Regions from separate parts of the Rathayibacter sp. VKM Ac-2803 genome, predicted to be linked through region 3. Evidence: predicted binding sites of a transcription regulator. Region 3 holds the regulator's gene; each other region holds the start of a gene.

Region 1 (7,534 bases), 2.1 Mb from region 3:
GACGAACGACAACCTGGAGTACTACCAGGACGCGTACGAGATCGGCTACGAGAAGATCATCGACACCTACGCCGCGGCGACGCAGCACGTCGACCAGGGACTCTCGCTCACGCTGTTCTTCAAGGACACCGCGACCACGCGCGACATCAACCGCGCGCAGATCTACGCCTGGCGCAAGGGCATCAAGACCATCTACTACATCCGTCTCCGCCAGCTCGCGCTGGAGGGCACGGAGGTCGACGGCTGCGTCAGCTGCATGCTGTAGCGTCCGACCCCCGATCACCCCTTTCGCACGACCGATCCGCACGAAGAAGAGATCATGACTCCCCCTGAGAAGCTCAAGCTGGTCAGCCACGTCAACGCCATCAACTGGAACCGCATCCAGGACGACAAGGACGTGGAGGTCTGGAACCGCCTGACGAGCAACTTCTGGCTGCCCGAGAAGGTGCCGCTGTCCAACGACATCCAGTCGTGGAACACGCTCACCCACGACGAGCAGCAGCTCACGATGCGCGTGTTCACGGGCCTGACCCTGCTCGACACCATCCAGGGCACGGTCGGCGCGGTCTCCCTGATCCCCGATGCGCTCACCCCGCACGAGGAGGCCGTCTACACGAACATCGCGTTCATGGAGTCGGTGCACGCGAAGTCGTACTCGTCGGTGTTCTCGACGCTCTCGAACACGCAGGACATCGACGAGGCGTTCCGCTGGTCGGTCGAGAACCCGAACCTGCAGAAGAAGGCGTCCATCGTCATGGACTACTACCAGGGCGACGACCCGCTGAAGCGGAAGGTCGCCTCGACGCTGCTCGAGTCGTTCCTCTTCTACTCGGGCTTCTACCTGCCGATGTACTGGTCCTCACGCGCCAAGCTCACCAACACCGCCGACCTGATCCGCCTGATCATCCGCGACGAGGCCGTGCACGGCTACTACATCGGCTACAAGTTCCAGAAGGGGCTCGAGCTGGTCGACCAGGCCAAGCGGGACGAGATCAAGGACTACACGTTCTCGCTGCTCTACGAGCTCTACGACAACGAGGCGCAGTACACGCAGGACCTCTACGACCAGCTCGGCCTGACCGAGGACGTCAAGAAGTTCCTGCACTACAACGCCAACAAGGCCCTGATGAACCTCGGCTACGAGCCGATGTTCCCCAAGCAGGCCACCGACGTGAACCCCGCGATCCTGTCCGCCCTCTCGCCGAACGCCGACGAGAACCACGACTTCTTCTCGGGCTCCGGCTCCTCCTACGTGATCGGCAAGGCCGTGAACACCGAGGACGAGGACTGGGACTTCTAAGCGCATGCACCGCTTGCCCAATGGAGGCACAAAAATGAGGGGCGACCTCGCTAGACATAATGTCAGCGAGGCCGCCCCTCATTCGCGTGGGCCACCACGCACGGTGAAAAACCCTTGAATAGGATTATCACATTTATTTAGAAACAAAGATTGGAACTTCTAACATGACTGTTGGACGACACCGGCCGAAGGGGCCGGGAGACACGTGGAAGACCGGCCAGCGCGTGCCTGAGCCGGGACTGTGGGCTGACCAGTACGGCGAAGTGACGCGCTTCAGTCAGGGAGCCACATTCCCGCCCTGCATTGATCGAAAGGGAGAATGCGCCTTCCGGCACATTGTTGAACCAGCCGTTGCAGCGGCCTAGATCAACGGTGTAGATACCTAAGAATCAAGAATCTGAGGGGTACGGATCACTGATCCGTGCCCCTCGTTTCGCGCTAGCCGGCCTACTGCTGTCCAACAGCAATACGCCTCAAAAATTTCCTCTTTGTGGCGACCCGACGAGGCTAACACCGCAGGTCTCGATCGTCTAGCTGGTCGACTGTCATATCGTGCGGTGAAGCGGCAGCCGCATCACCACGCGCGGGAACCCGGCCAGCACCGACGTCGTGTCTGCCGCGTACTCGAAGCCGGCCCGCTCGAAGAGAGCTCGTGTGCCGACGTACGCCATCGTCTGCTCGACCCTCGCGCCGGCGTTGTCGACGGGGTAGCCCTCGATCGCCGGGGCGCCGTGCGCGCGGGCGAAGTCGACGGCGCCGGCGAGCAGGGCGTGCGAGATCCCGCGCTTGCGGAAGCCGGGGCGGACGCGGATGCACCAGACGGTCCAGACGTCGAGGTCGTCGACGTGCGGGATCTTGCGGTTCTTCGCGTAGCTGGTGTCGGACCGCGGATGCACGGCCGCCCAGCCGGCCACCTCGTCGCCGTCGTAGGCGAGGACGCCGGGGGGAGGGTCCTGCGCGACGAGCTCGCGCATCCGCTCGCCGCGGGCCGGACCCCGGAGCGAGTTGTTCTCGGTGGAGGAGAGCAGGCGGTAGCTGAGGCACCAGCACACGCTCGCGTCGGGCCGCTTCGGGCCGTTCATCGTCGCCAGGTCGTCGAAGACGGTGGCGGGGCGCACCTCGATCGTCATGCGGGCAGCCTTCCACCGCCCGGTGTGCGCGGCAAGGTGCTCACAACTAAGGCTGAGACGAACCGAAGCCGCAGAATTTGGCAGATCCTGCTTCCAGGCCTTAGTTCTGGGGGCCGTCTCGCGATGACCGCCGTTGCTGGTCGTCGACACGGCCGCGATTCACCACTCCGCCGGATGAATCGCACCCGCAGCCACTGTTGGACGCCACCCAGGCGCCGCGCCTACCGTGGACGAGGTATCCAACGAAGGAGCACTCCCTTGAAGCACGTCCCCCTCGGCGCCTCCGGCCTCGACTCCCCGAACGTCGTCCTCGGCGTCATGCGCATCCCCGACATGACCGACGACGCCATCCGCGACCTCGTCCGCACCGCCCGCGACTCCGGCATCGACTTCTTCGATCACGCGGACGTCTACGGCAACTCGCTGCACCAGTGCGAGGAGCGCTTCGCCGAGGCCCTCGCGCTCACACCGAGCGAGCGCGACGAGATCGTGCTGCAGACCAAGGCCGGCATCGTCGGCGACGGCCCGTACTTCGACTTCTCGTACGAGCACCTGATCGAGTCGGTCGAGGGCTCGCTGAAGGCGCTGCGCACCGACTTCATCGACGTGCTCCTGCTGCACCGCCCCGACGCGCTCGTCGAGCCCGACGAGGTCGCTCGCGCCTTCGACGAGCTGCACGCGGCGGGCAAGGTCAAGCACTTCGGCGTCTCAAACCAGACGCCGCTGCAGATCGAGCTGCTCAAGAAGTCGCTGAACCAGCCCATCGTCGCCAACCAGCTGCAGCTGTCGATCACGCACTCGCCGATCATCGCCCAGGGCGTCGCGTCGAACATGCTCGCCGAGGGCCAGTCGGTCATGCGCGACGCGGGCATCCTCGACTACTGCCGCCTCAACGACATCACCGTGCAGGCGTGGTCGCCGTTCCAGAGCGGGTTCTTCACGGGCGTCTTCCTCGACAACCCCGAGTTCGCCGACCTCAACGCGGTCATCGACCGGCTCGCGAAGCAGTACGACGTTCCCGCGATCGCGATCGCGACGGCGTGGATCACCCGCCACCCGGCGAACATGCAGGTCGTGCTCGGCACGACGAACGGCCAGCGCGTGAGCGATGCAGCCCTCGGCTCCGACATCCCGCTGACGCGGTCGGAGTGGTACGAGCTGTTCCGCGCGGCAGGACACATCGTCCCCTAGAGCTCCCACCCCGGAGAAGAAGCGCGTCGGCGCACGAGGAGGCACGGACCGGACAGGGTCCGTGCCTCCTTCTTCATGTCGCGATGACGAGCCGCAGGCGCACCGCGGAGTCGACCTCGACGTCCTCCGCGCGGCGCACCGCGGTCTTGAGCGGCACGAGGAAGCCGCCGTCCTTCGGCCAGAGCGACGTCGTCCACGTGCTCGCGCCGAGAGTCACCGTCGCGGGGATCATGCCCCAGCCGTAGGTGACGTGGGCGGCGACGGAGGCGATCGCCTCCGCCTGCTCGCCCGGCACGCTGACGAAGTGCCACGGCGCCGGCCCCCGCCAGAAGACGACGACCCCCTCGAACTCCAGCTCCACGCCCACAGCGTACGACTCTCGCTGAGCGTCGCGAGATGCCACTCGCGCAGGCGATACGCCGGCGGACACGCACCGAAGTGGCGTCTCGTGGGGCTCGCCGGCAGGTCTCAGCACGCTCCGGGAATAGGACGGCGACCCCTGCGTTGAACTTGAGCGTAACCGACTCAACTCTTCAGGAGGACTGGTGCCCGACAACTTCAACGAGGCCGGAGCGAGCTCGTTCGACGACTTCCTCGCCCGCTACCTCGACGGCGAGCGTGCTCGCGCGGCTCGGTCGATCGACCTCAGCCGCTTCCTCACCGCTCGCACTCAGAGCATCCTGCAGGCCGCAGGACGCTTCGCCCTCGAGCGCGGCCAGACCGAGCTCGACGCCCTGCACGTGCTGCGCGTCCTCGTCGACGACGAGGCCGTCGCTCAGGCCGTCCGGCGCATCGGGGTCGACCCGGGCGCCATCGCGACCGCCACGGAGGCGCGTCTCCCGCAGGCCTCCGAGGCCGGCGCCTCGCAGAACGCCGCCACCATCACGAACAGCGCCCAGCGCGCCCTCTTCCACGCCTACCAGGTGGCCCGCTCGAGCGGCTCGACCTACATCGAACCCGAGCACGTCTTCTTCGCGCTCGTCCTCGGACAGGACGCGCCCGCCGGGCAGGTCCTGGCCCGCGCAGGTGTGACCGCGGAGGCGCTCACGCAGGGCATGCGCGAGACCGTCTCGGCGGGCGTCGCACAGGAGGAGCCCGCCGCAGCCGCCTCCGAGACCCCGATGCTCGACAAGTTCGGCACCGACCTCACCGAGCTCGCCCGCGAGGGCCGGCTCGACCCGGTGATCGGCCGCGCCGACGAGATCGAGCAGACCGTCGAGATCCTCAGCCGCCGCACCAAGAACAACCCGGTGCTGGTCGGTGAGGCCGGCGTCGGCAAGACCGCGATCGTCGAGGGCCTGGCGCGCGCGATCGTCGCGGGCGAGGTCCCCGAGCAGCTGCGCGACAAGCGCGTCGTCTCGCTCGACCTGCCGGCGATGCTCGCGGGCACCCGCTACCGCGGCGACTTCGAGGAGCGCCTCACCACGACGATGGACGAGATCGCCGCCCACGCGGGCGAGCTGATCGTCTTCATCGACGAGATCCACACCGTCGTCGGCGCCGGTGGTGCCGGTGACGGGGGCATGGACGCGGGCAACATCCTCAAGCCCCGCCTCGCCCGCGGCGAGCTGCACCTCGTCGGCGCGACAACGCTGAAGGAGTACCGCACGATCGAGAAGGACCCGGCGCTCGAGCGCCGCTTCCAGCCCGTGCGCGTCGGGGAGCCCGGCATCGAGGACGCCGTGGCGATCCTGCACGGCCTCCGCCCCGCGTACGAGGAGCACCACCGCGTGACCTTCACCGACGAGGCCCTCCGCGCCTCCGTCGAGCTGTCGGCCCGCTACCTCACCGATCGGGTGCTGCCCGACAAGGCGATCGACCTGATCGACCAGGCCGGGGCGCGCCTCCGCCTGAAGCTCGGTGCGGGAGTCGACACAGCCGCCCTGCTCGAGAGGCTCGCCACGCTCGAGGGCGCCAAGAACGCCGCCGTCTCGGGCGAGCACTACGAGGAGGCGTCGCGACTGCGCGACGAGATCACCGCGGTGCAGGCCGAGCTCGCGGCGGCCACCGGGCACGTCGCTCCGGAGGCGATCGTCGGCGAGACCGAGATCGCCGCGGTCGTCGCCCGCGCCACCGGCATCCCGGTGTCGCGGCTGACGGAGGGGGAGCGCGACCGTCTCGCGCACCTCGAGACCGAGCTGCACCAGCGCGTCATCGGCCAGGACGACGCGGTCACCGCGGTCGCCCGCGCCGTGCGCCGCAGCCGCACCGGGCTGGGTGACGCGTCGCGTCCGGTCGGATCCTTCCTCTTCCTCGGTCCGACGGGCGTGGGCAAGACCGAGCTCGCGCGCACGCTCGCGGGGTCGCTCTTCGCCGACGAGCAGTCGGTGATCCGCTTCGACATGAGCGAGTTCGGCGAGCGTCACACGGTCGCGCGACTCATCGGCGCCCCTCCCGGATACGTCGGCTTCGACGAGGCCGGCCAGCTCACCGAGCGCGTGCGGCGGAACCCCTACTCCGTCGTGCTGTTCGACGAGATCGAGAAGGCGCACCCCGACGTCTTCAACCTGCTGCTGCAGGTGCTCGACGACGGACGCCTGACCGACGGCCAGGGCCGCACGGTCGACTTCCGGAACACGGTGATCATCATGACCTCGAACCTGGGGTCGGAGTTCCTCGCGTCGCGGTCGGGAGCGCTCGGCTTCGTCGCGCACAGCGACGACTCCGCCGAGGGCTTCGCCTCGGAGAAGGACCTGCGCGACCGCGTGATGGGACGTCTCCGCGAGGCCATGCGCCCCGAGTTCCTGAACCGCATCGACGAGATCGTGCTGTTCCGCCGCCTCGGCCGCGAGCAGCTGCGCGAGATCGTGAGCATCGTGCTCGACGCGACCCGGGCGCGCCTGACCTCGCGGGAGGTCTCGCTCGAGGTCACCGAGGCCGCGATCGACTGGCTGGCCGAGCACGGCTACGAGCCGCAGTACGGGGCGCGCCCGCTGCGCCGCCTCGTGCAGCGCTCGGTCGACGACCGCATCGCCGACCTCTTCGTGAGCGGCGACGTGACCGACGGAGGCGCCGTGAGCGTCGACGCGGTCGGCGGCGAGCTGGTCGTCACCTCGGCCGCGCGCCTGCCGCTGGCGGCGTAGCCTGCTCGGGAAGCCCCGGCCTGCTCCTGGAGAGCGGGTCGGGGCTTCTTCATGTCCACTCGGACGGGCCGAGCGCAATGCGTTGCGGGGGAGGGCGCGGGCGGATAGACACGGAGGGCACGAGAACCGGAGGCCCGATGTCGAATCCGCGCTACTACGACCCCGTGGGTCGGGCGATCCGGTCGCTGTTCTGGCTGAGCCTGGTCTGCTTCGGCCTGGCGATCGGCTTCTTCGCCCTCGACGTCGTCACCCCGGGCTCGATGACCGACGCGCAGCGGCCCTACGCCGACGCGAGCGGAGCGCTGGCGTGCTTCGGCATCTTCGGGATGTTCGTGCACTTCGCGACGGTGGCGATCGTCGGCGCGATCCGCGGGCGCGGGCAGTAGCCCCCGGGGCGGCAACGGCTCCGGCGAGCACCTCCGGCTCCCAGAAACGCGTTCGGCTCGCAGCAATCCGAGGATCCTGCGAGCCGAACGCGGTCTCACGAGCCGGAGGTGGCGGCTACGGGCACTTCTTCGCCGAGACGGCGACCTTCAGGGCCGCATCGGGGGCGACGGAGGAGCCGCCGGCCGGATCCTGGCCCGTCACCTGCCCGGTGTCCGGCGCCTTCGGATCCTCGGTGCACGAGAGCGTGATGCTCGCGAAGCCGGCGGCTCCGAACGCGGCCTTCGCCGCCTCCAGGTCCTGTCCGACGACGTCGGGCACCGTCTTCTGGTTGCCGTTGCTGGTCCAGACGGTGATGCCGGAGCCCGCCTGCGCGGAGCCGGACGGGTCCTGACGGGTGACCGTTCCGACCGCGGCGTCGCTCGCCTCGGCCCCGCCGTCGACGA
Region 2 (7,534 bases), 330 kb from region 3:
GTGTACCACGGCGAGGCGTGGTCGAGGGTCGAGTCGCCCGGACCGGAGTTGCCGGCCGAGGCCGCCACGAAGACACCCGCGGCGGCGGCGTTGAGGAACGCCTCGTCGATGAGCGTGAGCGTGGAGGTGGCCGAGCCGCCGCCGATCGAGAAGTTGATCACGTCGACGCCGTCGCTGGTCGCGGCGTCGATCGCCGCGAGGATGCCGGGGCCCGAGCAGAAGTCGTCGTCGTCCGTGCCGTCGACGTCGCCGTTCCAGCAGACCTTGTACGCGGCGACCTTCGCCGCGGGAGCGACGCCCGAGATCGAGCCGTAGTCGTAACCGTCGACACTCGCGTCGACGCCCGCGTTGCCGGCGGCCGTCGAGGCGGTGTGCGAGCCGTGGCCGTCCGCGTCGCGCGGCGAGAGGTACTCGGGATTGTCGGGCGAGCCGGCGGGCTCGGAGTCGCCGAGGAACCAGCGCGCACCGATCAGCTTCTGGTTGCACTCCTCGCCGGTCCACTGCTGCGACGCGTCGGCGCCGCTCACGCAGGCGCCGACGAAGTCGCTGCCGTCGGACTTCGGGTAGGTGACGGTGGTGCCGTTCGTGAAGGGCGCGGCTCCCGGAGTCGTCGCGAGCGGAGCGCCGGCGAACGACGGGTTCTCGGGTGCGATGCCGGAGTCGATGACGCCGACCACGACGCCCGCGCCGGCCTCGTCGATGCCGCCGAGCTCGTTCCAGACGCCGTCGGGGCCGTCGAGGCCGAGGAAGCTCGTCGAGGGCTCCTGGCCGGTGTCGGGGACGGGGATCCCGGAGGCGGTCGGGGCCTGAAGCGTCGTCGGCTGGACCGCGCGGTCGAGGGTGAGGTCCTCGATCTCGCGCACCTGGGCGACGTCCTTGCGGTTCGCGAGGCGGCTCGCCTGCGCGCCGGTCAGCTCGGCCGAGAAGCCGTTGAGCGTGACCGTGTAGTGGTAGCCGATCTCGGCATCGACGGCGGCGGCGACGTCGTCCTGTCGCCGCTCGAGGTGCGCCGAGTAGTCCTCGACGGGGGCGGACCGCGCCTGCAGCTGCGATCCGGCGTCGGGAGCCGTGCGGGCGAAGCGGGCGTCGGTGCCCTCGTAGGTGGCCGCGGCGGGCTCGACCAGAGTGACGACGTAGTCGCCGTCGTCGAAGCTCTGCAGCGACGACAGGCCGCCGACGAGCGACGCGCTCCCGACGACGGGAGCCGCGGACGCCGCGGTGGAGGCGAACGCGGCCGAGGCGGCGACACCGAGCACAGCGAGCCCTGCCAGGATCCGCCTCTCGGTTCGACGAACGGGTGGACGGTGGGAGGGGTGGATCGGCAATCGATGTCCTTACTCACAATCGCTGGGAGCCGGATCGGCTCCCGCACTGAATCGACCCTACGAACTGGATCGCTCGGCTCTGTTACGAACAGGTAACGAAGTCACCGGATTGGGGACGAGGACAGTTGGCACTCTCCCGGGTCGAGTGCTAAATTCCTGGCATTGAGTCACTTCGACTCAACTCTGGGAATTGATCCGTTGCACGACTGAATGGAGTGATTTCGATGGCCGTCACCTACGACCCGATCCGCGAGCTCGACCGCTTCGCCTCCGCCCTCTTCTCGCCCGGCCAGGGCCCCCGCCGCATGCCGATCGACCTCTACCGCGACGGCGACCACTACGTCCTCACGGCCGACCTGCCCGGTATCGACCCCGGGTCGGTGGACGTCGACGTCGACGGCCAGCTGCTCACGATCCGCGCCCAGCGCACGGTGGCGAGCGGCGAGGACGTCACCTGGATCACCCGGGAGCGCCAGTCCGCGACCTTCGTCCGCCAGCTGAGCCTCGGCCAGGGCGTCGACACCGAGCGCATCTCGGCGTCGTACGACAACGGCGTCCTCTCGGTGACCATCCCCGTGAGCGAGAAGGCCAGGTCGCGGAGGATCGAGGTGGTCTCGAGCGCGAGGCCCGAGCAGGTCCGGCTCAGCGAGTCGCGCTCCGAGTGATCCGCTCCGCGATCGAGGGCCCGTCCGCTTCCGAGCGGCGGGCCCTCGGTCGTTCCGGCCCGGGGTGCGAGCGGCCGCAGCCCTATGTTGGGAGGATGTCCGCTCCCACGCCCGACGCCGCCGTCGGAATCCTGCTCCCCCGCGACCTCCCGGCCGCCCAGGTCCTGTCCTACGCCCGACGCGCCGAGGCGCTCGGCTTCGACGAGCTGTGGGTGGTCGAGGACCTCGGCTTCCGCGGCGGGATCGCGCAGGCCGCCGCCGTGCTCGCGGCGACCGAGCGGATCGTGGTCGGCATCGGCATCCTCCCCGCCGCCGCGCGCACGGCCGCCTTCACCGCGATGGAGCTCGGCACCCTCGCCGAGATGTTCCCCGGTCGCCTCCACGCCGGCATCGGCCACGGCATGCCGCACTGGATGCGCGGCCTCGGCGTGTGGCCGCAGAGCCCGCTGACGCTCCTCGAGGAGCAGTTCGACGCGATCCGCTCGCTGCTCGCCGGCGAGGAGACGACCCGCGCAGGCCGGTACGTGACGCTCGACGGGCTCCGCCTCGAGTCGCCACCCGCCGTCGCTCCCCCGCTGCTGGCGGGAGTGCGGGGACCCAAGTCCCTGGAGCTCGCGGGCAGGATCGCCGACGGCGTCGTGCTGGCCGAGCCGGTCACTCCGGAGTACATCACCGCCGCCCTCGAGCGGATGGCGACGCCCGGACGAGTGGTCGCCTACAACGTCGCCGCCGTCGACGACGACTCTGCAGCCGCGCGGGCGCAGGTGCGCCCCGGTCTCGAGTGGATCGGCGAGCCGGACTGGGCGCCGCATCTCGCCCCGCTGCCCTTCGCCGACGAGTTCGCGCGCCTGCGCGAGCGGAGCGCCGACCGAGCCTCCTTCGTGCGCGACCTGCCGGACGAGTGGGTCGACCAGCTGTCGGTCGTCGGCACCCCCGACGCCGCCCGGGCCAGGATCGGCGAACTGCACGCGGCCGGCGCGTCGAGCGTCGTGCTGATGCCGACGGGCGCCGACGCCGGCGCCGCGATGGAGGCGCTCGCCCGGGCGCTCTGACCCGGGTCGGGCTCGCAGAAACGGCTCCGGCTCGCGGAATCGGAGGATTCCCGCGAGCCGGAGCCGTTCTGACGAGCCGGAGGTCAGGCCGACATGCGCGCCTTGAGGTTCTCGTCGAGGGTCGCGAGGAACTCCTCGGTCGTCTGCCAGGCCTGGTCCGGTCCGACGAGGAGCGCGAGGTCCTTCGTCATGCTGCCGGACTCGACCGTCTTGATGACGACGTCCTCGAGGGTGAGCGAGAAGTCGATAAGCTCCTGGTTGCCGTCGAGCTTGCCGCGGTGGGCCAGTCCGCGGGTCCACGCGTAGATCGAGGCGATCGGATTCGTCGAGGTGGGCTTGCCCGCCTGGTGCTGGCGGTAGTGGCGCGTGACCGTGCCGTGCGCCGCCTCCGCCTCGACGACGCTGCCGTCGGGCGTGGAGAGCACGGAGGTCATCAGACCGAGAGAGCCGAAGCCCTGCGCGACCGTGTCGGACTGGACGTCGCCGTCGTAGTTCTTGCAGGCCCAGACGTAGCCGCCCTCCCACTTCATCGCGGAGGCGACCATGTCGTCGATCAGGCGGTGCTCGTAGGTGAGGCCCGCGGCGTCGAAGCGCTCCTTGAACTCGGTCTCGAAGATCTCCTCGAAGATGTCCTTGAACCGGCCGTCGTAGGCCTTGAGGATCGTGTTCTTCGTCGAGAGGTAGACCGGGTAGTTGCGGGTCAGGCCGTAGTTGAGCGACGAGCGGGCGAAGTCGCGGATCGAGGCGTCCTGGTTGTACTGGACCTGCGCGATGCCGTCGTCGGGAGCCTTGTAGACCTCGAACTTCATCGGCTCGGAGCCGTCCTCGGGCGTGAACTCGACGGTCAGCGTGCCCTTGCCCTTGAAGACGAAGTCGGTGGCGCGGTACTGGTCGCCGAAGGCGTGGCGGCCGATGATGATCGGCTTGTTCCAGCCGGGCACCAGGCGCGGGATGTTCGAGATGATGATCGGCTCGCGGAAGATGACGCCGCCGAGGATGTTGCGGATCGTGCCGTTGGGCGACTTCCACATCTTCTTCAGGCCGAACTCCTCGACGCGCGCCTCGTCGGGCGTGATGGTCGCGCACTTGACGCCGACGCCGTGCTTCTGGATGGCGTGCGCCGCGTCGATCGTGACCTGGTCGTCGGTCTGGTCGCGGTACTCCATGCCGAGGTCGTAGTACTCGAGGTTCACGTCGAGGTACGGGTGGATGAGCGTGTCCTTGATCTTCTGCCAGATGATCCGCGTCATCTCATCGCCGTCGAGCTCGACGACGGTTCCCTCAACCTTGATCTTGGACATTGCTCTCCCATGGTCTCGATGCAACCCCGCTCCTGCGCGGGACGGGCGGCTGCGCGGCCGCTCCGGATGGCCTCCGCCAGCCTACCCGAGGGCGGAAGTGTCTCGATGTCGAGAGAGTTCGCCGATTCGGGGCGCTCCCCCGATGACGGTCCGTGCGCCGTCGTCCTGGCGGAGGATGACTGCCCCGGATCGGGCCGCTAGATTGACCGCATGAGTGCACTCCGCCTGGAAGAGCTGTCGGCCTCGAACATCTCCGCCGTGAACGGGCTGAGCCTCAAACCCGGGCAGGAGCAGTTCATCGCGCCGGTGTCGTACTCGGCGGCCGCCGCAGTGATCGATCCCGGCGCCGCCTGGCAGCGCGCGATCCTCGACGACGACGAGCTCGTCGGCTTCATCCACGCCCACTTCGACCCGGAGGCCGCGGAGGAGTTCCGCAGCTGCATCTGGCGCATCAACATCGACGCCTCGAAGCAGGGTCGTGGAGTCGGTACCTTCGCCGTCCGCGCGGCCGCCGACGAGGCGCGCACCCGCGGCTTCGACACCCTCACGGTCATCTGGGAGTCCGGCGAGGACGGCCCCGAGCAGTTCTTCCGCTGGATCGGCTTCGAGGTCGTCGGCGAGACGCAGTACGGCGAGAACATCGGGGCGCTGAAGCTCTGATCGCAGCCGCCGGGCAGCCGGGTCCGCCGCCCGACGGGACGGCCCCCGACTCCCCCGACTTCGTCTCCGCCGTGCTGGCGGTCGTCGACTCCATCCCGCCGGGTCGCGTGATGGCCTACGGAGAGATCGCCGCGGTCCTCGGCACGCGCGCCGCTCGAGCGGTCGGGACAATCATGGCCCGCTACGGCTCGGACGTCGCGTGGTGGCGCGTCGTCCGCTCGGGCGGCGCTCCGCCGATCGGGCACGAGGAGCGGGCGCGCGTCGAGTACGAGCGCGAGGGGACGCCACTGGTGACGACTCCGAGCGGCTACCGCGTCGACGTGCTCGCGGCGCGCTGGCGGCTCTGAGCCGCGCTCATACGCCGCGCGGCCTCACACCAGCGACTCGCGCCACGCCGCGTGCAGCGTCGCGAACCGCCCCGCGCCGGCGATCAGCGCCTCCGGAGTGCCGTCCTCGACGATGCGCCCGTGCTCCATCACCAGAACACGATCGGCGATCGCCACCGTCGAGAGGCGGTGCGCGATGATCACCGCCGTGCGGTCGGCGAGCAGGGTCTGCAGACCCTGCTGCACCAGGCGCTCGCTCGGGATGTCGAGGGACGACGTCGCCTCGTCGAGGATCAGCACCGCCGGGTCGGCGAGGAAGGCGCGCGCGAACGAGATCAGCTGCCGCTGCCCGGCCGAGACGCGGCCGCCGCGCTTGTTGACATCGGTGTCGTAGCCGTCGGGGAGCGCCTGGATGAACTCGTGCGCGCCGACGGCCTTCGAGGCGGCGACGATCTCGTCGTACGACGCCGACGGCCGCCCTATCGCGATGTTGTCCGCGACCGAGCCCGAGAAGAGGTACGCCTCCTGGGTCACCATGACGATCGCGCGCCGCAGGTCCTTCGGGTGCAGCTGCCGCAGATCGACGCCGTCGAGGGTCACGACGCCGTCGCTCGGGTCGTAGAACCGCGAGATGAGCTTGGCGAGGGTCGTCTTGCCGGCGCCGGTCGACCCGACGAGGGCGATCGTCTGACCGGCAGGGATGTCGAGGTCGAAGCGCGGCAGGATCTCGCGGTCGCTGGTGTACTCGAAGCGCACACCGTCGAAGCCGAGACGGCCGCGGGCCTGCCGCAGGTCGATCGGACGGGTGGGATCCGGCACGCCCGGCTCCTCCGCGAGGACGCCCGAGATCTTCTCGAGCGCCGCGGCGGCCGACTGGTAGGAGTTGTAGAACATCGCCATCTCCTGCACCGGGTCGAAGAACCGCCGGGTGTAGAGCAGGACCGCGAGCAGCGCGCCGATCTCGAGCCCGCCGTCGAGCACGCGGACGCCTCCGATGAAGAGCACGACCGCGACGGTCACGTTGCCGATCAGCACGAGGCCGGGATCGAAGGTGCCGAAGACGCCGAAGACCTTCTTGTAGGCCAGCCGGTACTTCTCGACGACCCCGCTGAAGACCTCCTCGTTGCGCTTCTCGGCGCGGAAGGTCTGCACCGCGCGGATGCCCGTCATCGTCTCGACGAACTGCACGATCAGCCGCGAGGAGGCGACGCGGGTGCCGCGGAACAGCGCCTGCGACCTCTTCTGGAACCACCGCGTCAGGATCGCGAGCGGCACGAGCGCGCACGCGAGCACGATCCCGCTCACTCCGTCGAGCGTCACCAGAGCGATCGCGACGAAGCCCATGTAGAGCGCGCCCTGCACGAGCTGGTTGATCCCGGAGTCGAGCAGCTCGCGGATGGAGTCGAGGTCGCTCGTCTGCCGCGAGATGATGCGGCCCGAGGTGTAGTTCTCGTGGAACTCGAGGCTGAGCTTCTGCGTGTGCAGGAAGACGCGCTTGCGCAGGTCGATCAGGATCGCCTGGCTCACCCGGGCCGAGAGCACGGTGTACCAGGCGACCAGAACGGCGCCGATCACGCCGGTCAGCACGTAGGCGCCGACGGCCAGGGCGAGCGGGGTCGCGTCGCCGTCGAGCACCGCCGGCAGGCCGTTGTCGATGCCCGCGGCGATCAGGGCGGGCCCGGCCACCTGCGCCGCGGTCGAGACCACGACGACGATCGCCGTGAGCACGAGGCGCAGGCGGAGGGGTCGGAGCAGCGAGCCCAGCAGCCGCAGCGAGCGACGGCGCATCTGGGCGGACTCGGCGCGCGACAGATCGTCGCGCTCCTCGGTCGAACCGAGCGTGCTCATGAGCGGGTCTCCTGGTCGATGGTGTCGGCGTCGCCGCTCGGACGGGAGCCGACGCGCTCGGTCCCCGGCGGGCGGGTGAGCTCGTCCTCCTCGAGGCTCGAGATGACGAAGCGGTAGTGCGGGCTCGACGCGAGCAGCTCGCTGTGGGTGCCGACGGCGGTGACGCGCCCCTCCTCGAGGAGCGCGACCCGGTCGGCCAGGGCGACGGTCGAGGGCCGGTGAGCGACGATCAGCGCGGTCGTGTCGCCGAGGACCCGGCGCAGGCCCGCCTCGACGCGCGCCTCCGTGTCGACGTCGAGTGCCGACAGCGGGTCGTCGAGGACCAGCACGGAGGGGCGCGCCGCGATCACGCGGGCG
Region 3 (7,534 bases):
TGACGCCGTCGGCGGCGGCGACCTCCGAGGCCGGATACCCTCGTGCCGTGGAGACCAGACGACGCGCCAGGGACAGGACGGGGAGCGACGACGCCCGGGGGCTCGAGCCGGTGCGGATGGAGGCGGCGGTGCCGATCCTGCGCATCTTCTCGGTCGCCAAGGCGGGCGAGTTCTACGTCGACTACCTCGGCTTCGCGGTCGACTGGGAGCACCGCGCGAGCCGCGACTCGCCGCTCTACCTGCAGGTGTCGCGCTCGGGGCTCCGGCTGCACCTCAGCGAGCACCACCGCGACGGCAGCCCCGGAGCCGCGGTGCACCTGGCCCTCCGCGGAGTCCGCGAGCTGCACGCCGAGCTCGACGCGAAGGCGTACCCGTACCTGAATCCCCGCATCACGAGATCGGCGTTCGGCTACGCGCTCGACCTGATCGATCCCTTCGGCAATCAGCTCCGCTTCGCCGAGCCCGCACCGCAGCCGACCACTTCCTGAGAGCCTCGTGGTCGGGCGTTCACCGCCCGTCCACCGGATTCGGAGAGCGCTCGCCTAGCGTGTGGACAATGGCGGCATCTCGGGGGACGACGGAACGACTCCACGGGGTCGGCCCCTCGGGAGCAGCTGCCTCGCGGCGCTCGCGCTGGTCGCTCCTCCGAGCCGGCCACGTCGCTCCGCTCGCGATGGGGACGCTCGCCTCGACCGCGATCCTGGTCGGATCGCTCGGGGTCGGCTTCCTCCCGCGCGACTCATCGCTCCGCGACTGGCCCTTGATCTCGACCATGCGCGCGACGGGCTGGCTCACCGAGCTCAGCGCGATCGCGGTGGTCGGCGGCGGAGTGCTCCTGCTCGTCGCGTGGCTCCGGCTGCGCTCGGTCGCGCTCGACGGGCGCCCCGGCTCGCTCCGCGCGATCCTCGTCGCCGCCCTCGCCTGGGCGGCACCGCTGCTCGTCGCCGTTCCGCTGTTCAGCCGCGACATGTTCTCGTACGTGGCGCAGGGCCGCCTGATGACCCAGGGCGTCGACCCCTACACGCACGGAGTCGCGACCCTCCCCGGCTGGTTCGCGCTCGGCGTCGATCCGCTCTGGGCCGACACGCCGACCCCGTACGGCCCGCTGTACCTGCTGGCCGAGAAGACGGCCGTGCAGCTGGCCGGCTGGACCTCGCCGGAGCTGTCCATCGCCATGCTGCGGGCGCTCTCGGTCGCCGGAGTCGCGGTGCTGGCCGTCTACGCGATCCGCCTCGCGCGGCTCCGCGGCCTCTCGACCTCGCTGACCGCGTGGACGATCGTGGCGAACCCGCTGACCCTGGTGCTCTTCGTCGTCGCCGGCCACAACGACTCCGTGATGCTCGCCCTGATCCTCGCGTCGCTCTACTACGGCCACACCGATCGCCGCGTGGCGGCCGTGCTGCTGATGGGCGCCGCGATCGCGGTCAAGCCCGTCGCCGTCATCGCCCTGCCCGTGCTCGCGCTGCTCTGGCTCCGTCACGACGCGACGCTGCGCGAGCGGGTGCGGCTCTGGGCGTGGACCGGCGCCGGCGCGCTCGCGCTGGTCGTCGCGATCGGCCTGGCGGCGGGCGTCGGCGTCGGCTGGGTCGTGGCGATGGTCGTGCCCGGATCGATCCTGCACTGGTACGCGCCGATGTCGTTCGTCACGGTCGTCGTGTCGAGCGCCGTCGAGCTGACCGGACACGATCCCGGAGCGGCCATCACCCTGGTGAAGGTGCTCGCCCTCGCCGTCGCGGCCGGTGTCGCGGCCGCGCTCCTGCTCTCGAAGCGCGCGATCGATCCGCTGGCCCGGCTGACCGGAGCACTGCTGGCGTTCGTCACGGCGTCGACCGCGATCCACCCCTGGTACGCGCTGTGGATCCTGCCGATCGCCGCGCTCTCGCGCCCCTGGCAGAGCGCCCACCGGCACCTCGCGGTCTACGCGACCATCTTCCTGATGTGCGTCACCCTGGCCGAGCCGGCTGACGGGGGCGGCGGAGTCGTCGACCAGATCCCGGCGCGCGTCGCGACGATCGCCGCGATCGCGGTCGTGGGCCTGTACATCGTGCTCGGCTACTCCGACGAGGAGCGCGTGCGGGCGCGGACCCTGCTCGGCGCGGTGCCGTTCGGCACGGAGTTCCTCAGCCGGGTGTCCGGCGGCCGCGTCGGCGGCGTGCTGGTCGAGTCGCACGCGCGCGACTGACCGCGCGGGGTTCAGGCGTTGTCAGCGGCTCCGGCATCGTCCGCCGGGCGGCGACGCCGCTCGATCGCGGATTCCGCGGCGGAGGCGGCGGCGTCCGGCTTGCCTCCGCCGAGGACTCCCTTGAGCGACGACAGCCACTCGGCGTCGTCGCGACGGCCGGAGAGAGCGTCGGAGAAGAGCGGGAGCTCGCTGCGCGTGGCGTGGATGGCGTATTCCTCGCGGGTGTAGCCGTTGTCGGGGACGACGGGCGCGCGCTTCTCCGGTGCCCTCTCGTCGTCGGCGGCCCGGTCGTCGTCGTGCTCGTTCGCACTGCGCTCGTCGTTCACGGGGCCTCCTCCGTCTCGCCGCACCGTGGCGGACGGAGCGGACGCCGCGGCTGCTCTGCCGGACGTCAGGTCAGCGTACCCCCCTCATGGGGAGTCGGTGTCGCTGTCGTGCGATCGAGGGAGGGGCCGCCAGACGACGACCTCGGTGCGGCGCTGCGCGCGGGTCCCGTGGCGCAGGGTGACCACGTCGCCCTCGAGGCCCGCGGCGAACACGCGGCGGCCGGGCCGGTTGAGGAGCTCGTCGGCGAGCGCGCCCTCGAGCTCGCGCACCCGCTGCGAGAGCGCCTGCACCTGGTTCTCGAGCTGCAGGATGCGCGCGATGCCCTCGAGGGACACGCCCTCGGACGACAGTCGCGCGACCTCCCTCAGCTGCACGACGTCGCGCATCGAGTAGCGGCGCGACTTGCCGGCCGTCCGCGTCGGGCGCACGAGGCCCAGCCGGTCGTACTGCCGGAGGGTCTGCGGATGCATCCCCGCGAGGTCGGCGGCGACCGCGATCGCGAAGACCGGGGTGTTCTCGTCCACGTCCCAGCCTCTCGTCGGCGGATCGGACCCTGCTGGCGGGTCGGACCCTAGTAGCGGGCCTTCTCCAGGATGTCCTCGCGCGGGTTCTCCCCCGGCTCGGCGGCCGCGAACGCCTCGAGGGCGTCCCTGGCGGCGGCGGAGAGGTGGTCGGGGACGGCGACCTGGATCACCGCGAGCAGATCACCGGTGCCCTTGCCCGTCGCGACTCCGCGGCCCTTCACGCGCAGCACTCGGCCGCTCGGCGTGCCGGGGGCGACCCGGAGCTTCACGGGGTCGCCCCCGAGGGTGGGCACCTCGATCGTCGCACCGAAGACGGCCTCGACGAAGGTGACGGGCACGTTCACGCGGAGGTTCAGTCCGTCGCGCTCGAAGACCGGGTGCTTGCGCACGGCGACGGTCAGCACGAGATCGCCGGGCTCGCCTCCGTCGGGGCTCGGGCGGCCCTTGCCGCGCACGCGGATCTTCTGCTGGTCGGCCACTCCGGCGGGGATGCGCACCGAGAGCGCGCGGCCCTCGCCGGTCTGGAGCTGCACGGTGTCGCCGCGGGTGGCGGTGCGGAAGTCGATGGTGGTGCTGGCCGTGACGTCGGCGCCCTTCTGCGGGCCGCCGAAGCCGCGGAACCCGCCGCTCGGCTGGCCGAAGCGGCCGCCGCCGGCGTTGCCGAACATGCCGCCGAGGATGTCCTCGAAGCCCGCGGGCGGGCCCTGCTGGGTGCTGTAGGTGGAGCGACCGCCGGCCTGGTTGAACACGTTGCCGAAGACGTCGTCGAAGCCGCCGGGCTGGCCGCCGGCCGCGGTGAAGCGGGCGCCGCCGCCCATCGCGCGGATCTGGTCGTACTCCTTGCGCTGCTCGGTGTCGGAGAGGACGGTGTACGCCTCGCTGATCTCCTTGAACCGCGCCTCCGCCTTGGCGTCCCCGGGGTTGGAGTCGGGGTGGAACTGCCGGGCGAGCTTGCGGTAGGTCTTCTTCAGATCCGCCTCGGACACGTCCTTGGGCACGCCGAGGACCTTGTAGAAGTCCTTGTCGAACCAATCCTGGCTGGCCATGCGCCTCTTCCTGTGTCGTGTGGTGCGAGGGACCCCGGCCGCCCTGCAGTGCCTGGCGGGCGGGGTCCCTCGCGGTGGTGCGGAGGTGGGTCAGTCGGCGGGGACGGCCACGACCACCCGGGCGGCCCGCAGCAGCGAGCCTCCGAGGTAGTAGCCCGACTCGACGACGTCGGCGACCGTGGAGGTCTCGGCGCCGGGAGTGGGCTGCTGGAAGATCGCCTCGTGGATGTTCGGGTCGAACAGATCCCCCACGGCGCCGGTCTTCACGAGCCCGAGCTTCTCCATCCCGCCGCGCAGCTTCTGCGCGATGGCGGTGAACGGCCCGCCCTCGGCCAGGTCGCCGTGCTTCTCGGCGCGATCGAGGTCGTCGAGCACGGGCAGTATGACCTTCACCGCGTCGCCGATGGCCCGCTCCTTCTCGACCTGGCGGTTCGACTCCGTGCGCTTGCGGTAGTTCGCGTACTCCGCGGTCACCCGCTGGAGGTCGGCGAGGTGCTCCGCTGCGAGCGTCTCGGCGTCGGACTGTCCCGAGAGGAACGAGAGGTCGGCGTCGGAGAGGCTGGTCTCGACGTCGGGCCCCTCGGCCTCGATCAGTCCCTCGGAGTCCTGGGCGGCGGCGGCCGCCTCGGTCCCGTCGGCGGGTCCGGTGCCCTCGGTGGGCTCCTCGGGTGTGCCCTCGTCGTGCGGCAGGTTGTGCTTGCCCATCGTTACTTCGTGTCCTTCGGCTCGTCGTCGTCGATGACCTCGGCGTCGACGATGTCCTCGTCGTCCTTCTTCTCGTCCTCGGCCGGGGCGTCCTGAGGGGCGGCCTGGTCGGCCGACTGCTGCGAGTAGATGGCCTGGCCGATCTTGGTCTGCGAGGCGTTCAGCGCGTCGAACGCGGTCTTGACGGCCGCGTCGTCGTCGCCGGCGAGCGCGGTCTTCAGCGCGTCGACGTCGCCCTGCACCTCGGTCTTGACGTCCTCGGGCAGCTTGTCCTCGTTCTCCTTGATCAGCTTGTCGATCGAGTAGGCGAGGGTCTCGGCGTTGTTGCGGATCTCGGCCGCCTCGCGGCGGGCCTTGTCCTCGGCCGCGTGCTCCTCGGCCTCGCGGACCATGCGCTCGATGTCGTCCTTCGGCAGCGACGAGCCGCCGGTGATCGTCATCGACTGCTCCTTGCCGGTGCCCTTGTCCTTCGCGGACACGTGCACGATGCCGTTGGCGTCGATGTCGAAGGTGACCTCGACCTGCGGGATCCCGCGGGGGGCGGGCGCGATGCCGGTCAGCTCGAAGGTTCCGAGGTTCTTGTTGTCGCGGGTGAACTCGCGCTCGCCCTGGAACACCTGGATCGCGACGGACGGCTGGTTGTCGTCGGCCGTGGTGAAGGTCTCGGAGCGCTTGGTCGGGATCGCGGTGTTGCGCTCGATGAGCTTGGTCATGATCCCTCCCTTGGTCTCGATGCCGAGCGAGAGCGGCGTGACGTCGATGAGCAGGACGTCCTTGCGCTCGCCCTTGAGGACACCGGCCTGGAGCGCGGCGCCGACGGCGACGACCTCGTCCGGGTTGACGCCCTTGTTGGGCTCCTTGCCGCCGGTGAGCTTCTTGACGAGCTCGGCCACGGCCGGCATGCGGGTCGAGCCGCCGACGAGCACGACGTGCGCGATGTCGTCGACCTTGACTCCGGCCTCGGCGATGACGTCGGTGAACGGCTTGCGGGTGCGCTCGATCAGGTCGCTCGTGAGCTCCTCGAACTTGGCGCGGGTGAGCGTCTCGTCGAGGTTCGCGGGGCCGTTCTCGGTGAGCGAGAGGTAGGGCAGCTGGATGCTCGTCGAGGTGCTCGAGGAGAGCTCCTTCTTGGCCTGCTCGGCGGCCTCCTTGAGGCGCTGACGGGCGATCTTGTCCTTCGAGACGTCGACGCCGGTCGAGTCCTTGAAGCGCTTGACCAGGTAGTCGACGACGCGCTGGTCCCAGTCGTCGCCGCCGAGGCGGTTGTCGCCCGAGGTCGAGCGGACCTGGATGGTCGAGAAGTCGTCGTCCTTGCCCACCTCGAGGAGGGAGACGTCGAAGGTTCCGCCACCGAGGTCGAAGACGAGGATGAGCTCGTCCTCCTTGCCCTTGTCGAGGCCGTAGGCGAGCGCCGCGGCGGTCGGCTCGTTGATGATGCGGAGGACGTTCAGACCGGCGATCTCGCCGGCGTCCTTCGTGGCCTGGCGCTCGGCGTCGTTGAAGTAGGCCGGGACGGTGATGACCGCGTCGGTCACCTTCTCGCCCAGGTACTGCTCGGCGTCGCGCTTGAGCTTGCCGAGGATGCGGGCCGAGATCTCCTGCGGGGTGTACTTCTTGTCCTCGACCGCGAAGGTCCAGTCGGTGCCCATGTGGCGCTTGACGGACGCGAGGGTGCGGTCGACGTTGGTGACGGCCTGGCGCTTCGCGGTCTCGCCGACGAGCACCTCGCCGTCCTTGGTGAACGCGACGACGGACGGGGTGGTGCGGAAGCCCTCGGCGTTCGCGATGACGGTGGGCTCGCCACCCTCGAGGACGGCCACGACCGAGTTGGTGGTTCCCAGGTCGATGCCTACGGCACGGGACATATGCGTGTTTCTCCTTCGCGAGCGGCCGTCGGGCCGTTCAGTTGACTGCGGGACTGCGGGAAGACTGTTGCGGGCTCGGGCCCCGCCGGAATCGACCCGGTGGGAGTTGAGCCCCGCACGCTCAAGTTTACGCAGCTGTTCCGTCGAGTCAAGTCGACGGCGTAGAACTTGAGCGGAGTCGGCTCAACTCTCAGGGAGCGGTGCCGCCCGGTACCCGCAGTTCACCCGGGCGCCCTACGGTGATCGCATGACAGACCGCACCCGTCGCTGGCCCGTCGTCGCCTGGGCTCTCTGGGACTGGGGCGGCTCGGCCTTCAACGCGGTCGTCACCACCTTCGTCTTCACGGTCTACCTGACCAGCGACGGGCTCTTCGGCACCTCGACCGGCGTCTCCGCGGCACTCGGCTGGTCGCTCGCGGGAGCCGGACTGGTCGTCGCGCTGATCGCGCCGATCACCGGGCGACGGGCCGATCTCGGCGGGCGGCGGAGGCTGTGGCTCGGCATCCACTCGGCCGTGGTCGTCGTCTGCATCCTGCTGATGTTCTTCGTGCGCCCCGACCCCGCGTTCCTCTGGCTCGGCCTGCTGCTGCTCGCCGTCGGCACCGTCTTCTTCGAGTTCGCGAGCGTCAACTACAACGCCATGCTGACGCAGGTCTCGACGCGCGCGAGCATCGGCCGCGTCTCGGGCTTCGGCTGGGGCATGGGGTACGTGGGCGGCATCGTCCTGCTCCTCATCGTCTACTTCGGCTTCATCTCGCCCGAGGTGGGGCTCTTCGGCGTCACCGGCGACGACGGCCTCGACGTGCGGGTCTCGATCCTGCTCGCGGGCGTGTGGTTCGCCGTCTTCGCCCTGCCGGTGCTCCTGGCGGTTCCCGAGACGCCGGC
Region 4 (7,534 bases), 3.1 Mb from region 3:
TCGTGGCGCGCCTCCGGTCGCCGCCACTGACCGTGGTGGGTGTGCGAGGGGGTGTTCATCACGAACGCGTTGAAGCGGAGCGGCGTGGTCATGCGGAGGCCTCCTGGGGCGCGAGGGTCTGCGGCTCGTCCCGTTCAGAAGGTACGCGCCGATCGCCGCCGACCTCGACCCGGCGCGGCGACGGTGCGGTCTGCAGGCGGTCGTGCGGTCTGCAGGCGATCCCCGCGGAGCGGCGGTCGGATGCACGCAGGATCGACCACATCCGCGCGATCGCCTGCGAATCGCACGCGCGCCTCCTGCAGATCGCACGCGCGCCTTCTAGAGATCGCACACGGAGAGGACGCAGTCGCGCCGAGCCGCCGCCCCGAACCCGCCCGCCGTGCGGCAGGCTGGAGCGATGCAGTTCAGAGTCTTCACCGAACCCCAGCAGGGCGCGAGCTACGACGACCTCCTCGCCATCGCGCAGGCGACCGAGTCGCTCGGCTACGACGGCTTCTTCCGCTCCGACCACTACCTCCGGATGGGCGACGGCGACCCCGGCTACGGCCCGACCGACGCCTGGACGAGCCTCGCGGGCCTCGCGCGCGAGACCGAGCGGATCGCGCTCGGCACCCTGGTCTCCTCCGTCACCTACCGCCCGCCCGGCATCCTCGCGATCCAGGTCGCGCAGGTCGACGCGATGTCGGGCGGACGCGTCGAGCTCGGACTCGGCACCGGCTGGTTCGAGGAGGAGCACGCCGCGTACGGCATCCCGTTCCCGTCGCGCCGCTTCGACCTGCTCGAGGAGCAGCTCGAGATCGTCACCGGCCTCTGGTCGACTCCGGTCGGCGAGCGCTACTCGTTCGCGGGCGAGCACTACACGCTGACCGACTCACCGGCGCTGCCCAAGCCGGTGCGTCTCCCGCTGCCGGTCATCGTCGGCGGAGGCGGACCCAAGCGCACGCCGGCCCTCGCGGCCCGCTTCGCCAGCGAGTTCAACCTGCCGTTCCCCGAGTTCGACGCGATCCCGGGGGCCTTCGCGCGCGTCGACGACGCCTGCCGCGAGATCGGGCGCGAGCCCTCCTCCCTCGTGCACTCGGTCGCGCTCATCGCGGTCGGCGGAGGCGACGAGGCCGAGTTCACGCGCCGTGCCGCGGCGATCGGCCGCGAGCCGGCCGAGCTGCGCGAGCACGGCATCGCGGGCGGCGTCGACGAGACGGTCGACCGCCTCGAGTCGCTCCGCGAGGCCGGCGCCGAGCGGGTCTACCTGCAGTTCATGGACCTGCGCGACCTCGACCACGTCGACTTCTTCGCCCGCGAGGTGCTGCCGAAGCTCTCGGCCTGACGCCGCCCGCGCTCCCCGCCCGCCCCGATTCCGCGAAAGTCGCGGTAGTCGCGCTCGACTACCGCGACTTTCGAGGAGTGGGCGGGCGGATCGGCGGGCATGACGACTCGTGGAGTCTCGCCGGGGGTGACCGCGCGCAGACCTAGGCTGGACGGGATGGCTGACACGATCGAGCGCCCCGACGAGCGCGTGGGGACCCGCTCCGCGGCCGAGGTGCCGTGGATCGTGCTCGTCTGGGACGACCCGGTCAACCTGATGTCGTACGTGTCCTACGTCTTCCGCAGCTACTTCGGCTTCGGCCGCGCCGAGGCCGAGCGGCTCATGCTGCAGGTGCACACGGAGGGTCGCGCGGTCGTCGCGACCGGCAACCGCGAGGAGATGGAGCGGCACGTGGAGGCGATGCACGGCTACGGCCTGTGGGCGACGCTGCAGAGGGCCGACGCGTGAGCGGCCGACGCGCAGTGAACGGCGGAGTCTGATGCGCGCGTTCCGCCGCGACTCCTCCGGTGCCGCCGTCGCCCGCTTCGACCGCGAGGAGGCGGGCATCCTCCGCCACCTCGCCGGCGAGATGCTCGAGCTGCTCGACCGCGGCGCCACCTCTGAGGAGGCGCGCTCCGACCCGGCACTCGCCCGGCTGCTGCCCGACGCCTACCGCGACGACGCCGAGGCGGCGGCGGAGTTCCGCCGCTTCACCGGCGCCGACCTGGCCGGCCGCAAGATGGACGACGCGCGCGCGATCACCGCGGCGCTCGACGCCGGCGACGGCTCGGGGCACGGTCGGATCTTCGCCGGGCTCGGCGAGGTCGCGGTCCGGCTCGAGCCCGGCCCGGCCCTCTCCTGGCTCCGCGCGCTCACCGACATGCGGCTCGCCCTCGCGGTGCGCCTCGGCATCGTCGACACCGACGACGTCGAGCCCGAGGGTGAGAACGCCGCCGCGATCCGCAGCGTCTACGACTGGCTGGGCAGCGTGCAGGACGGCCTGGTCCACGCCGTCGACGTCTGAGCCGGGCCGGCCGCAGGCTCGGCGGCGAGGGAACCCCGGGCCGACCAGGCCGCCCGCGCGGGTCGGCTCCCTCAGCGGTGCAGGGTTCCCCGGTGCACCTTGCTACCCCCGTCCACAGGTGTGGATAACCCTGTGGAGAGGTGTGGACAACCCGGTGACCACCGGTGCCCGGGTGGCGCCGCATCCGCCGCACAGCGCTGAGCACGGGGTGCAAGGGGGCTGTGCGGGGATGTGGAAACGGATACGGTCCAGCCTGTGAATACTCAGGCGGGACATCAGGCCAAGCGCACGGCGAACGAGGCGCAGGACTCGACGGCGGTGCGCACACTGGCGCGCTTCGGCTTCGCCGCGAACGGACTCGTGCACCTCCTCATCGGAGGCATCGCGCTCGGAGTCGCGCGCGGAGGCGGCGGCGAGGCCGACCAGACCGGCGCCCTCAGCGCCCTCGCCGCGCAGCCGGGCGGAGTCGTCGTGCTGTGGGTCTGCGCCATCGGCCTCCTCGGACTCGCTCTGTGGGGCGTCCTCGAGGTCTTCCTCGTCTCGCCCGGCGACAGCGCCGCCGAGACCTGGGGCAAGCGCGCGAAGGAGGCGGCCAAGGCGATCGTCTACGCCGCGCTGGGCGTCACGACCCTCCGCTTCGCGATGGGCGGCAGCTCGAGCTCGTCGCAGTCGTCCGAGAGCGCGAGCGCGCAGGTGCTCCAGGCGCCGGGCGGCGTGGTGCTCCTCGTGATCGTGGGACTCGCGATCCTCGTCGTGGGCGGCGTCTTCGTGTACCGCGGAGTCACCAAGAGGTTCCTGAAGAACATCGCGACGCCTGCGGGCACGACCGGCACGGTCGTCACCTGGCTCGGCATCGTCGGCTACGCGGCGAAGGGCGTCGTCCTCGCGGTCCTCGGGGTGCTCGTCATCCTCGCCGCGGTGCAGCACGACCCGTCCCAGGCGGGCGGGCTCGACGAGGCGCTGAAGTCGCTCGTCGAGCTGCCGTTCGGGGTGCCGCTGCTCAGCGGAGTCGCGGTCGGACTGATCGCGTACGGCGTGTTCTGCTTCGCGCGGGCGCGCTGGCCGCGCCTCTGACCTCTCCGGCGTGCAGAACCGAGGCGGAGGCGGGCGATCGACCCCGCAGCGCGGTCTCGGCCCCTCTCCTCCTCGGTTGTGAACGCGTCTCGACCCGGAGTCTCGGTGTCGTCACCCGATCGCGGGTGCTACCCGGGTCCGTCGATCTGCGCAAGCGGTCCCGCCGTCCTCGTCTCGGTGACACGCTGAGCAGGTGAGTGCAGAGATCGACGGGCAGAGCTGCCCGGCACCGGTCGAGGAGGCGTCGCGCCTCCTCCGGGCCGTGGCCTCGGGCGACCGAGCCGCGTTCGCCGAGCTCTACGACCGCTTCGCTCCGCTGTTCGCCGCCTCCGTCGCGACCGTGCACACCGACCCCACCGTTCGGGACCGGCTCTGCACCGAGGCGTTCACCGAGGTCTGGCGGCGCGCTCGAGACGGCGCCGCCTCCGATCGGCCCGTGCTCTGGCTGCTCGAGGTGCTCTGCGAGACGCTCGGCTCGGCGCGCGGCCTCGCCCGCCGCCCGCTCGGCGACGACGTGCTCGGCCTGAGCTGCCCCGACCGCGAGCTCCTCCTCCTCGCCGCAGCCGGCCGCTACACGCAGCCAGAGATCGCCGCGCTCACCGGGATCGGCGAGCCGCGACTCCGCGTGGTCCTCCGCGAGGCGCTGCGCACGCTCCGCGGCGGCGAGCTCCGCACGGCCTGAGTGCGCACCGGCGGGAATCGCGTCTCCGCCCGGGAATACAGCCACGCGCGGTAAAGTTGAGTCAGTCGAACTCAACTTTCGATCACCACGGAGGAGATCACCAGATGCAGGCCGGTCAGCAGGGCGAGCAGTCCGCCCTCGAGCAGTACGGCGTCGACCTCACAGCGATCGCGGCGAGCGGCAAGCTCGACCCGGTCATCGGTCGCGACGCCGAGATCCGGCGCGTCAGCCAGGTGCTCACGCGCCGCACCAAGAACAACCCCGTCCTCATCGGTGAGCCCGGCGTCGGCAAGACGGCCGTCGTCGAGGGCCTCGCCCAGCGGATCGTGGCGGGCGACGTCGCCGACAGCCTGAAGGACAAGCGCCTCGTCAGCCTCGACCTCTCGGCGCTGATCGCCGGCGCGAAGTACCGCGGCGAGTTCGAGGAGCGCCTCAAGGCCGTCCTGAAGGAGATCAACGACTCCGACGGCCGCATCATCACCTTCATCGACGAGCTGCACACCCTGATGGGCGCGGGCGGCGGCGACGGCTCGGTCGCGGCGGCGAACATGCTCAAGCCGATGCTGGCGCGCGGTGAGCTGCGGATGATCGGCGCGACCACCCTCGACGAGTACCGCCAGTACATCGAGAAGGACGCGGCCCTCGAGCGCCGGTTCCAGCAGGTGTTCGTCGGCGAGCCGACCGTCGAGGACACGGTCGCGATCCTCCGCGGGCTCAAGGAGCGCTACGAGGCGCACCACAAGGTCGCCATCGCGGATGCCGCGCTCGTGGCCGCCGCGTCGCTCTCGAACCGCTACATCACCGCCCGCCAGCTGCCCGACAAGGCCATCGACCTCATCGACGAGGCCGCGTCGCGTCTGCGGATGGAGATCGACTCCGCACCGGTCGAGATCGACGAGCTGCGCCGCTCCGTCGACCGGCTGAAGCTCGAGGAGCTCGCGCTGAAGAAGGAGAAGGACGAGGCCTCGAAGGCGCGACTCGAGAAGCTGCGCGAGGATCTCGCCCGCCGCGGCGCCCAGCTCGACGAGCTGCAGCAGCGCTGGGAGCGCGAGCGCGCCTCCCTCAACCGCGTCGGCGACCTCAAGAACAAGCTCGACGCCCTGCGGATCGAGGCCGAGCGCGCCCAGCGCGAGGGCAAGCTCGAGCGCGCCTCCCGTCTGCTCTACGGCGACATCCCGGTGATCGAGCGCGAGCTCGCCGCCGCCGAGAAGGAGGAGGAGCCCGTCGAGGGCCGCATGGTCAACGAGCAGGTGACGGCCGATGACATCGCCGCCGTCATCGCCGCGTGGACCGGCATCCCCGTCGGCCGCCTCCTGCAGGGCGAGACCGAGAAGCTGCTGCACCTCGAGACCGAGCTGCACCGCCGCCTCATCGGGCAGAACGAGGCGGTGTCCGCGGTGTCGGACGCGGTCCGCCGCACCCGAGCGGGCATCTCGGACCCCGACCGGCCCACCGGCTCCTTCCTGTTCCTCGGCCCGACGGGTGTCGGCAAGACCGAGCTGGCGAAGGCGCTCGCCGACCACCTCTTCGACGACGAGAAGGCGATGGTGCGCATCGACATGTCCGAGTACGGCGAGAAGTTCGCCGTCTCGCGGCTCGTCGGCGCCCCTCCCGGCTACATCGGCTACGAGCAGGGCGGTCAGCTGACGGAGGCGGTGCGGCGCCGCCCGTACTCGGTGGTGCTGCTCGACGAGGTCGAGAAGGCGCACCCCGAGGTGTTCGACATCCTGCTGCAGGTGCTCGACGACGGCCGGCTGACGGACGGGCAGGGGCGGACGGTCGACTTCCGCAACACGATCCTGATCCTCACCTCGAACCTCGGCTCGCAGTTCCTGATCGACCCGACCCTGTCGCGGTCGCAGAAGGAGGAGGCGGTGCAGCAGATGGTGCGCCAGGCCTTCAAGCCCGAGTTCGTGAACCGCCTCGACGACATCGTGATCTTCCAGGCGCTCGACCGCACAGAGCTCGGCGAGATCGTGTCGCTCTACGTCGACCGGCTCTCGTGCCGCCTGGGGGAGCGGCGGCTCGAGCTCGCGGTGACGCCCGCCGCGCGCGGGTGGCTGGCCGAGCGCGGCTACGACCCGCAGTACGGGGCGAGGCCGCTGCGCCGCCTGATGCAGCACGAGATCGACGACAAGCTGGCGACGGCGCTGCTCGACGGCTCGATCCGCGACGGCGACGTGGTGCTGGTCGAGGTCGCCGACGACGGCGACGCGCTCACGGTGTCGGCCGGGCTGGCCGCCGCGGCGTAGGCCGCCGGCTCCGCCCGTTCCTCAGAAGTTGCGGTAGTCGCGCTCGACTACCGCAACTCTCGAGTACTCGGCGTACCTGCGGACTCGACGGGGCGGCGCTCCTCCACAGGGCGGGGGAGGAGGCGATCCGTCCACAGCTGCGAGGATCCGCGGATCGGCGGGGAGCGCGGGTCGGTAGCGTCGCGCCCATGCCTCCTCCTCTCGTGCCGCCCGCGAGTCCCCGCATGGCCGATCTCGCTCCCGAGCAGCGCCCGCGCGAGCGGCTGCGCGCCCACGGAGCCGCATCGCTGACCGACGCGGAGACCCTCGCGATCCTGATCGGCACCGGCGTCAGAGGGGCCAACGCGACCGTCGTCGCCCAGCAGCTCCTCGCGCGCTTCGGCGGCATCGACGCTGTCTCGCGGGCCGGGGTCGCCGATCTCGTCCGTCATCGCGGCATCGGCGAGGTCGCCGCCTGCCGCATCGTCGCCTCCTTCGAGCTGCGGCGGAGGATGAACCGCGTCGGCCGCACCGCCCGCGTCCTCGACGCCGCGACCCTCGCCGCCCTCGTGACGCCCCTTCTCGCCGCCCGCCCCGCCGAGACGGTCCTCGCCGTCGCGCTCACCGAGGCCGGCGCCGTGCGCGACGTGCTGACCCTCGCCGACGGGCCGCCCGCGCACGCCGACCTCCCCGTCTCCGGCGTGCTCGCCGAGGTCCTCGCGCGGGGCGCCGCCACCGTCGCGCTCGCGCACTCGCACCCGGGCGAAGCCCACGTGCTGCCGTCCGACCGCGCGGCGACCCGCGCCCTGATCGAGGGGGCGGAGGCGTGCGGCCTGCGCTTCCTCGCGCACGTCGTCGTCGGCAGCGACGGCTGGGAGGAGGCGCCCCCGTGAGCGCCGCCGCAGCCCCGCCCTCGTCCGTCGCCCCTCCGGCGTAGCGTGGAGGCACCCCATCCACCTCTCCGACCAGGGAGTCCCCATGCGAGCAACACTCATCCACGGCGAGCGCGACATCCGACTCGAGGAGGTCCCCGACCCCGTGCTCTCGACCGGGCGCGACGCGATCGTGCGCGTCACGGCGGCGTGCGTCTGCGGCTCCGACCTGTGGCCCTATCGCGGCGTGACCCCGACGAAGGAGGCGCACCGCATCGGCCACGAGTTCGTCGGAGTCGTCGAGTCGGTCGGCGACGACGTGCACGACATCGCCCCGGGCGACTTCGT

What was found. The regulator HspR, encoded in region 3, represses chaperone genes until heat shock. The targets are predictions, from matches to a motif close to AAGTTGAGTCNNNNNGACTCAACTT.
Region 1: GRS96_RS07770 (ATP-dependent Clp protease ATP-binding subunit) is a predicted target of HspR. The motif match lies at 4,129-4,153, and genes of this name have one in related genera.
Region 2: GRS96_RS16185 (Hsp20/alpha crystallin family protein) is a predicted target of HspR. The motif match lies at 1,485-1,509, and genes of this name have one in related genera.
Region 4: GRS96_RS03385 (ATP-dependent Clp protease ATP-binding subunit) is a predicted target of HspR. The motif match lies at 4,137-4,161, and genes of this name have one in related genera.

What each region holds. Positions count from the first base shown of each region.
Region 1 is NZ_WUCD01000001.1:1,652,372-1,659,905, forward strand. It holds gene nrdE (class 1b ribonucleoside-diphosphate reductase subunit alpha) at 1-265, shown strand, start outside; gene nrdF (class 1b ribonucleoside-diphosphate reductase subunit beta) at 320-1,300, shown strand; gene GRS96_RS07755 (GNAT family N-acetyltransferase) at 1,846-2,430, opposite strand; gene GRS96_RS07760 (aldo/keto reductase) at 2,689-3,621, shown strand; gene GRS96_RS07765 (DUF1905 domain-containing protein) at 3,695-3,982, opposite strand; gene GRS96_RS07770 (ATP-dependent Clp protease ATP-binding subunit) at 4,167-6,704, shown strand; gene GRS96_RS07775 (hypothetical protein) at 6,842-7,090, shown strand; gene GRS96_RS07780 (transglycosylase domain-containing protein) at 7,206-7,534, opposite strand, start outside.
Region 2 is NZ_WUCD01000001.1:3,457,167-3,464,700, forward strand. It holds gene GRS96_RS16180 (S8 family serine peptidase) at 1-1,256, opposite strand, end outside; gene GRS96_RS16185 (Hsp20/alpha crystallin family protein) at 1,550-1,990, shown strand; gene GRS96_RS16190 (LLM class flavin-dependent oxidoreductase) at 2,086-3,042, shown strand; gene GRS96_RS16195 (NADP-dependent isocitrate dehydrogenase) at 3,126-4,343, opposite strand; gene GRS96_RS16200 (GNAT family N-acetyltransferase) at 4,554-5,003, shown strand; gene GRS96_RS16205 (MGMT family protein) at 5,075-5,350, shown strand; gene GRS96_RS16210 (ABC transporter ATP-binding protein) at 5,375-7,177, opposite strand; gene GRS96_RS16215 (ABC transporter ATP-binding protein) at 7,174-7,534, opposite strand, start outside.
Region 3 is NZ_WUCD01000001.1:3,791,467-3,799,000, forward strand. It holds gene GRS96_RS17830 (NUDIX domain-containing protein) at 1-3, shown strand, start outside; gene GRS96_RS17835 (glyoxalase superfamily protein) at 48-488, shown strand; gene mptB (polyprenol phosphomannose-dependent alpha 1,6 mannosyltransferase MptB) at 557-2,182, shown strand; gene GRS96_RS17845 (hypothetical protein) at 2,194-2,508, opposite strand; gene GRS96_RS17850 (heat shock protein transcriptional repressor HspR) at 2,593-3,033, opposite strand; gene GRS96_RS17855 (DnaJ C-terminal domain-containing protein) at 3,081-4,079, opposite strand; gene GRS96_RS17860 (nucleotide exchange factor GrpE) at 4,170-4,784, opposite strand; gene dnaK (molecular chaperone DnaK) at 4,787-6,649, opposite strand; gene GRS96_RS17870 (MFS transporter) at 6,897-7,534, shown strand, end outside.
Region 4 is NZ_WUCD01000001.1:727,739-735,272, forward strand. It holds gene GRS96_RS03355 (NtaA/DmoA family FMN-dependent monooxygenase) at 1-92, opposite strand, end outside; gene GRS96_RS03360 (LLM class F420-dependent oxidoreductase) at 398-1,324, shown strand; gene clpS (ATP-dependent Clp protease adapter ClpS) at 1,481-1,771, shown strand; gene GRS96_RS03370 (DUF2017 domain-containing protein) at 1,803-2,327, shown strand; gene GRS96_RS03375 (DUF1206 domain-containing protein) at 2,583-3,401, shown strand; gene GRS96_RS03380 (hypothetical protein) at 3,595-4,083, shown strand; gene GRS96_RS03385 (ATP-dependent Clp protease ATP-binding subunit) at 4,188-6,335, shown strand; gene GRS96_RS03390 (JAB domain-containing protein) at 6,524-7,207, shown strand; gene GRS96_RS03395 (zinc-dependent alcohol dehydrogenase family protein) at 7,293-7,534, shown strand, end outside.